DNA from 2 places in the Cupriavidus sp. KB_39 genome. Region 2 is predicted to be linked to the other one. Evidence: predicted binding sites of a transcription regulator. Region 2 holds the regulator's gene; the other holds the start of a gene.
What was found. The regulator FNR, encoded in region 2, switches genes on or off when oxygen is low (the NO sensors DNR and NnrR bind a similar motif). The targets are predictions, from matches to a motif close to TTGATNNNNATCAA.
Positions count from the first base shown of each region.

Region 1: the regulator FNR is predicted to act here: its motif matches at 2,736-2,749, upstream of ubiU (ubiquinone anaerobic biosynthesis protein UbiU).

Region 1 is NZ_JBFREV010000049.1:7,568-11,731, reverse strand. Features, by position in the region: gene ahbB (siroheme decarboxylase subunit beta) at 1-71, shown strand, start outside; gene ubiT (ubiquinone anaerobic biosynthesis accessory factor UbiT) at 90-542, opposite strand; gene AB4Z27_RS25820 (U32 family peptidase) at 560-1,474, opposite strand; gene ubiU (ubiquinone anaerobic biosynthesis protein UbiU) at 1,497-2,576, opposite strand; gene AB4Z27_RS25810 (NAD(P)H-dependent flavin oxidoreductase) at 2,815-3,969, shown strand; gene AB4Z27_RS25805 (type IV pili methyl-accepting chemotaxis transducer N-terminal domain-containing protein) at 4,106-4,164, shown strand, end outside.
Region 2 is NZ_JBFREV010000016.1:81,881-86,044, reverse strand. Features, by position in the region: gene scpB (SMC-Scp complex subunit ScpB) at 1-861, opposite strand, end outside; gene AB4Z27_RS14325 (sulfite exporter TauE/SafE family protein) at 1,498-2,256, opposite strand; gene fnr (fumarate/nitrate reduction transcriptional regulator Fnr) at 2,341-3,066, shown strand; gene AB4Z27_RS14315 (hypothetical protein) at 3,095-3,340, opposite strand; gene AB4Z27_RS14310 (hypothetical protein) at 3,337-3,564, opposite strand; gene ccoG (cytochrome c oxidase accessory protein CcoG) at 3,605-4,164, opposite strand, start outside.

The DNA.
Region 1 (4,164 bases), on a different contig from region 2:
CCGTGCTCCGCGCCCGTTGCTGCTTCAAGCCACGCGGCGTGCGCTACGGCGATCTGGCGCCCGAGGCCTGACGGGCCAGCCCGTCGCTCTCACGCGGCACGGACTTCGGGAAACAGCACCGCTAGCCGCGCCACCCAGGGCTCGACCCAGGCCGGACGCGGCGTGGCGTCGAGCCAGTACTTGACCTCCAACCCCAGCGCGGTGTCCCCGCAAATCGAGAGCCGGCGCTGGAAGAACAGCGTGTCGGTATCGGCATGGCCGGCGAGCAGTTGCAGGTAATCGGCGGCGCGGGCGCGCAGCGTCAGCGCCGGGGCGGGTTCAGGATCGAACGGCCCCATCCGGAACACGCCCCCTGCACAGCGGAAACGCAGGTCCAGCCCGAGGTCTTCCACCACGAGCAGGAAGGCATGACCGTCCAGCGCGGACGGTGGCTGCAACCAGCCGGCGCGGCGCGCGGACTCCAGCGCCATCACGAACGGCAGGGCCTGCGCAGGGGCGGGCAGGCGGCGATGGATGCGGGCAATCAGGGAAGAAGAATTCATCGATGGTCTTGGGGCAGTCATGCGGGCGCGCCGGCTATCCAGGCAATGCCGGGCTGGCCGGTCCAGTAGCCGTTGCTCGCCGAGGCGCCGGCGGGCACGATGCCGCTGGGCGCGGCGCCGGTGCGGCCATGACGCACGGCGTCTAGCAGCGCTATGACGTCCAGCGTGCCCACGGCGTGCGGGCTGACGCGGACCACATCCACGCCCATCGCCTGAATCTCCGGCAGGTGCGCGCACAGGTCCAGGCAGCTTGCGGACTGAGTCTGGATGCCGTTCAGGGCGAAGAACGGCTGCCCTTCGCCCGTGCGGGCGACCAGCCCGTCCGGGTAGTCGAGGCAACGGAACTCGCAGGCATCCTTGCGCAGGCGGTGATGCCGGGCCGTGAAGCAACGCGCGGAGATCGCCAGCGGCATGCGGCCCCAGATCATCGCTTCGATCTGCATGCCGGCTGGCCGCGCCGCCGCCAGCGCGGCCAGCGCCGCGTGGTCCATCTCGACCGGCGCCACGACCCCGCGCGCGCCCAGCGAGCCCAGCCACGTCGCCGTATCGGCGTGATAGACGTTCAGATGCGGCCCGGCGACGAACGGCCGCCCGCGCCGCGCGCGCACCGCGCCAAGATCGTTGGCCTCCACGAGGAACTCGTCCTGCTCGCAGACGCGGCGCATGGCCGCGATGTCGCTGTCCGATTCGACCAGCACCGGGGTGGACAGCACCACCTCCTTGCCGGCATCGCGCAGCATCCGCGCCACGTCCAGCCAGTCGGCATGGCGCAATTCGTGGCGGCGTGTGCAGACGGCTTCGCCAAGATAGACGCGCTCCACGGGGGCGTCTGCCACATCGGCATAGAAGCGCAGCACGTCCGCGCGGGGCCAGTAGTAGAGCAGCGGGCCGAGCGCGATGGTCAAGGAATAGGGGGAAGTGGATGTGGTCATGGTGGGTGGGGTGCGGACGGTTTCAGCGCCACGGACGGTCATAGGCGCCCTGGGTCACCTGGTCGCCCTCGGCATGGCGCCCCAATGTAGCCTGCCATTCCTGGCGCGGCACGAAGCGCCGGGGGTCGCGCCAGGCGTCGTCGATGGCGGCGCGCAGCACGCCCACCACATCGCCCACGTAGCGCGGGCTGCGCTGGCGGCCCTCGATCTTGATGGCGGCGATGCCGATGTCGATCAGCGCCGGCAGCAGCGACAGCGCGTTGAGGCTGGTGGGCTCCTCCAGCACGTAGCCGTGCTCGCCCTCCACGGTGAAACGGCCCTTGCACAACGTGGGGTAACCGGCCGGCTCGCCGGGCGCGTAGCTGTCGATCAGGATGCCGGASAGCCGCGCGTGCATGGTGCCGTCCGCCTCGTCCCAGCGCACGGCGTGGGCCGGCGAGCAGACGCCACGGTTGTTCGGCGAATCGCCGGTCGCGTACGAGGACAGCAGGCAGCGGCCCTCGGCCATCACGCACAGGCTGCCAAAGCCGAAGACCTCAAGTTCCACATCGGTCTGCCTGGCCAGCTTGGCGATCTGCGCCAGCGTCAGCACGCGCGGCAGCACCACGCGCCGGATGCCGAAGCGCTCGCGCATCAGCGCGATGGCATCGGCATGGGTGGCCGAGCCCTGCACGGACAGGTGCAGGCGCAGGTCGGGGTGTTTSTCCGCCGCGTAGGCCATCAGGCCGGGATCGGCCATGATCACCGCGTCGGCGCCCAGCGCGGCGGCGGCGTCCACGGCGCGGTGCCAGCGGTCTACCTGCCCCATCTGCGCAAACGTGTTGATGGCGAACAGCACTTCGGCGCCGCGCGCGCGGGCTTCGGCCACGCCGGTGCGGATGTCGTCCTCGGAGAAATTCAGGCCGCCGAAGTTGCGCGCGTTGGTGGCATCGCGCAACCCGAGGTAGATGGCGTCCGCGCCGTGCTGCAGCGCCATGCGCAGGGCCGCGAGCGAGCCGGCGGGTGCCACCAGTTGGGGCCGGCGGGGCTGGCGGCGCGATGGCTCGGTTGGGGGTGTTGGCGCATCGGGCACATCATGCACGTCGGGCGGGGAGGCATCCATGGCGAAAATGCGCGGTGCGGCGCATGGGGTAGCGATCGATCAAGGATGCTAGTCATGCCCATCGAGGGAACCTTTGACCCCGCGCAAACCCCGGCTGTGTTCTACCCGTCTCGTTCCGCCGAACTAGGTCCTCGGAACGGGCCGCCGATCCCCCGCAATTTGATCTGGCGCAAACTGCCACCCCGATGCGCGTGAGACGCTGGGCCGTTTTTTGCCCCTCCTGACTTCGGATTTCCTCATGACACATCGATGGCTCAACCTGGCCGGCCGCAAGCTGCTTCCTATCGTGCAGGGCGGCATGGGCGTGGGCATCTCCGCGCATCGGCTGGCCGGCACGGTGGCCCGCCACAACGCCATGGGCACCATCGCCAGCATCGACCTGCGCCATCATCACCCCGACCTGATGGCCGCCACGGCCAAACGCGACAAGGCGGCCATCGAACACGCCAACCTCGTGGCGCTGGACCGCGAGGTGCGCGCGGCGAAGGACTTGGCGGGCGGGCAAGGGATGGTCGCCGTCAACGTGATGAAGGCCGTTGGCGCCCACGCGGCGCTGGTCCGGCAGGCGTGCGATAGCGGCGCGGATGCCATCGTCATGGGCGCCGGCCTGCCGCTCGACCTCCCCGAACTGACCGCCAATCACCCGAAGGTGGCCTTGATCCCGATCCTGTCCGACGCCCGTGGCGTCAGCCTCGTGCTGCGCAAGTGGATGAAGAAGGGACGGCTGCCCGATGCCATCGTGATCGAACATCCCGCGCATGCCGGCGGGCACCTCGGCGCCTCGCGCATGGAGGACATTGGCGATGAGCGGTTCTCGTTCGCGCGCGTGCTGGACGAATGCCGCACGCTGTTCGCCAGCCTGGGGCTGGCCTGGGAGTCCGTGCCGCTGATCCTGGCCGGCGGGTTGGGCCACCACGGCAAGCTGCATCACTGGCTGGCGCAGGGCGCGGCCGGCGTGCAGGTCGGCACCGCCTTTGCCGTGACCGAGGAATGCGATGCGCATCTGGCTTTCAAACAGGTGCTGGCTTCCGCGCCGCAGGAACAGATCGGCGAATTCACGAGCGTGGCGGGACTGCCGGCGCGCGCGGTGCTGACGCCGTGGCTCAAGCGCTATCTCTCCCGGGAGTCGGCGCTCCAGGCGCGCYCCAAGGTGCGCGAGTGCCTGGAGGGCTTCGACTGCCTGCAATCGTGCGGCCTGCGCGACGGCGTGGCGCGCATCGGCCAGTTCTGCATCGACCGCAAGCTCTCGCAGGCGCTCAAGGGCGACGTGGAGCGCGGCCTGTTCTTCCGGGGTAAGGGCACGCTGCCGTTTGGCGACGCCATCCGCCCCGTGGCGGACCTGATCCACTACCTGATGTCGGGCGAAAAGCCGGCGGGGGTCGCGCCGGCCTGATTGGGCTGTTGCCGGAATGCGAATCCCGCGTAAGTTCCCGTCCCATCCGTCGGCGATTTGATCCAGCGCAGGAAACGGCGCAATCGCCGGTACCAGAATGGCAGCTGTCCCCACGCCCTGCCCTCGCCCCCACAACATGCCAGCCCCCTTTCCTGACACCGCGTTCGATGCGCACGCGGACCCCCATGCCACCTC
Region 2 (4,164 bases):
GTCGGCCGCTTCCGGGGAGGAAGCAGCTGTGTCCACGTGGAAACCGTTGGCGTGGGCCAGCGGCGCGTCGTCGTCATGCCCGCCATCGGCGGACCACTGCGCAACGCTGTTGTCTTGCGGGTGCGGCGTGTCGTTCTGTTCGGTATCGGCGCCGTGGGCTTCCGTCTCCACCGGCTCCGCATGGTCGCTCTCCGCCACGGCCACGACTTCCGCTTCCACCGCATCGGTAGCGGTCTCGGCGGCCTGGGGCTCGGCAAAGGTCTCTTCATCGCCAGCCGGCGGGTTGGCCGTGGCAACTTCTTCAAAATCTATCGCCTGCTGGTCCAGCAGGGCTGCCTGGACCTGGGCCTGGGCATCCTCGAGCGGCGGCAGCTCATCCAGCGTGCGCAGCCCCAGATCGTCCAGAAACGCCTTGGTCGTGGCATAGAGCGCGGGACGGCCCGGTACGTCGCGATGCCCGATCACCTCGATCCAGCTGCGGTCCTCGAGCTTCTTGACCACGTCGGTGCTGACCGTCACGCCGCGAATTTCCTCGATATCGCCGCGCGTCACGGGCTGGCGATAGGCGATGATGGCCAGCGTCTCCATCACCGCGCGCGAATACTTGGGCGGCTTTTCCGGGTTGAGCCGGTCGAGGAACTCGCGCATCTCGGGCCGGCTCTGGAAACGCCAACCGCTGGCCAGGGCCACGAGTTCCACACCGCGTTGCTGCCAGTCCTGTCGCAATTCGTCCAACAGGGCGCGGATGGTGTCGGCGCCGACATCGTCGGCGAAAAGACGGCGGAGATCGTTGACGCGCAGGGGCTCCTGCGCACAAATCAGCGCGGTCTCGAGGACGATCTTCGCCTCTTGGGTATTCATGTGATTGTGTGCAGCCTGTCTTTGCACCTGCTCCCGGACGAATCCCGGAGCACTGGAGATTTCGGATACAGCGGTACCGATGCCACCGCCATCTCATTGCGCAGCCAACTCGCAGCCTGTCGCAGCCCAGGCAGCCAAGCGGTGCACTTCGTTCTTTTGCATCGATTTGCCGGGTCGTTCCGGCAGGAGATCGTCCGCATCCGGCTGGCTTCGCCGGGAGTCGAACCTCTTGCGTCGCGCTCTCGCCTTTACCCTCGCAGGCGGAACCCTTCCCCTTGGAGCGGACATTCGCCAGGACAATCAGATTGCCAAGGCGGCAAGAAAAAACGGATATCGGCCCGGACAAGCTTCGTCCTGCGCCTGCACCACCACTCCACAAGGCCGACCGGCCTTTTAAACCAGATCTTTTGAACCGGATGCACTGTGGGGACGGATCCGGCAAGCCAATGCTGCCTCGGACCCATGGACACGCATCCCAGATCAGGGATGCCGGCCCGGCGACGCCAGGGAATTACGTGGCGCGATACCGTGGTTCTCGCGATTGTATGGCATTCCCGCCCCCCTCCGCAACCCGCCCGCCGCCCGGCGTGGCGAATGGCACGAACCGGGGCGGCCTGTCCGCCGCCCGGAATCGTCCTAGAACACCACGCAGAACCCATGCGCAGCCAGCGTCTCCGGGAGCCAGACCGCCCGCGCCACGCCCACGATGCCGAAGCCGATGATCAGCACGCCCGCCACGGTCCGGACCGCCGGCCGGCGCGACACATGGCGCACATAGCCCGACAACCCCGAAATCACCAGTAGGTTTGGCAGCGTTCCCAACCCAAAGGCGAACAGGACCAGCGCGCCCGACGCCGCATTGCCGGCCAGCAACGCCATTGCGAGTGCCCCATAGACCATCCCGCACGGCACGATCCCCCAGGCGAGTCCCAGACCGAAGCGCCGCAGCAGCGGCGCATGCCGGGCCAGGCCGGCAGGCAGCCTGATACCGAGCGCGCCCATGCGACCCACCACCCCTTGGGCCATGCGCACCGCGAACGCCTCCAGGCGCGTCGCACGCATGGTGCGCCCACGCAACAGCCAGAAGCCCGACATCACCAGCATCGCTCCGCCTGCGCCATAGAGCCATCGCTGCACAGGCAGATAGTCCTGCTTCCATACGGTGGCGCCGACGGCACCCACCACCGCCCCCAGCAACGCGTAGGTGGTCAGGCGGCCGGCGTGCATCGCCAGCAATTCCACGAGCCAGCCGCGCGGCGAGCGATGGATCGTCACCGGCACGCGCACCGCCGCGCGCTGCTCGGCCGCCATCGCAATGCCGCCACACATCGCAGCACAGTGGACGCCACCAAACAACGCAACGATAAAAACGCTGAAAAGCACACCAAATGGCAACGGTCCCTCGCTTCCGCGTCACTTCACGCGGTAAAATTGATCTGTCGCGCCCTCGCTGCAATGCGCATCACCAAGAGCCCTCAATTGCTTACCTCCATACCCGTCACCGAGATCTCGCCCCGCTGCTCTACGTGCGGGATGGGCCAGCTTTGTCTGCCGGTAGGCATGTCGCACCAGGACCTCCTGAAGATGGACACGCTCGTGCAGGAACGCGTGCGCGTGCACAAGGGCGAAACGCTTTACCGCATGGGCGATCCGCTCACCGCCGTCTATGCCGTGCGTTTCGGCACGCTCAAGACGCACGTGACGCTCGAAGACGGCCGCTCGCAGATCACCGGCTTCCATCTGCCCGGCGAGATGGTCGGTATGGATGGCCTCGGCGAAATGCAGCATGCTTCCGATGCCACGGCCCTCGAGGATGCCGAAGTCTGCGTCGTACGCTTCAACGACTTGCAGGCGCTCTCGTCTGACCTGCCCTCGCTGCAAACCCAGTTCCTGCGCTTGATGAGCAAGGAGATTTCGCAGGACCAGGTGATGCTGATGACGTTGGGTTCGATGCGGGCCGAGGAGCGGCTTGCCGCGTTCCTCGTCAATCTTTCCGATCGCCTGTCGGCGCGTGGCTACTCGTCGAGCGAGTTCGTATTGCGCATGAGTCGCGAGGAGATCGGCAGTTATCTTGGCCTGAAACTCGAAACCGTCAGCCGCCTGTTCTCTCGTTTTGCCGAGGCGGGCCTGATCCAGATCCGCCAGCGCCACGTCAAGCTCATCGACATGGCCGGCATCAAGCAGATCTACAACCGCTCCTGCTAAGGCCGGCTCGCCGGCGGCGGTGCACTCGCTACTCGAGTTCATCGGTATCGCTGAGCGGCGTTGGCATGGTGTAGAGCGTCAGGCCGCTCGACAAGGCGCAGAACAGCCACGCCAGCAGGAATCCCACGGTATAGATCGCCTCACGCGACGCGTCGACCGGATGACCGAAGAAGCTCAGGTCACTGGGATCGACAATCGAGAACACCGTTGCCGTGGCCACGCCGCCCATCAGGAACGCTGGCCACATCACCCACATCAGCCAGCGTAGTCTCATGGCCGCCTCGCCGTGTCATTGACATGAGCGTCGGCACGCACGGCGGACCCATCCAGCTTCTCCACCACCAGCCCATGCCGCGCGGCATCGCGCACCGGCACGTCGGCGTGGGTATTGGCGAGCCAGATCGTCACACCACAGCCGATCATCGCCAGCAGCGGTCCGCTCATCAGCAGCCACGGCCACGGTTCCTTCCACCACGGCTTGACTTGTTGCGCTGTCATTGCCTACTCCTTGCGTCGAATATTTCCTGAATGACCTGTCCTACAGGCCGCGCGGCACGATGAAACTGGTCGCTTCCTGGATCTGCGCGCGTCCGCGTGCGTCGTCCATACCCTCCCCCGTGACCGTGATACGGATCTTGTGCGTGCCCTGCGGCGCGTGGTCGAGCGGGATACGGATCCGCACCGGCAACAGCCGGTTCGACGTAGGCGGCAGCGTTTCTGCCGACTTGTCATACTCGATGGTCAACCCTTGCAGCTCCGCGCTCGTCGCCTGTACCCGGACGCGCATCGGCGTCTCGGTCGTATTGATCAGTTGCAGCCGGTACACGTTCTCGATCCAGCGACCTTCGACCTCGCGGCCCAACGCGCCACGGTCGCGGATGACATCGACCTTGAGCGGCGTGCGCATCGCCAGCGACCCGATGAAGCCCCCCACCAGCGCCGACCAGATCACCGCGTAGACAATCGTCCGCGTGCGGAACAAGCGCTTGCGCGCGGCGACTGCCGACAGGCCCTTGCGCATCGCGTTCTCAGAGGTGTAGCGGATCAGGCCACGCGGATAGGCCATCTTGTCCATGACCTGGTTACAGGCGTCGATGC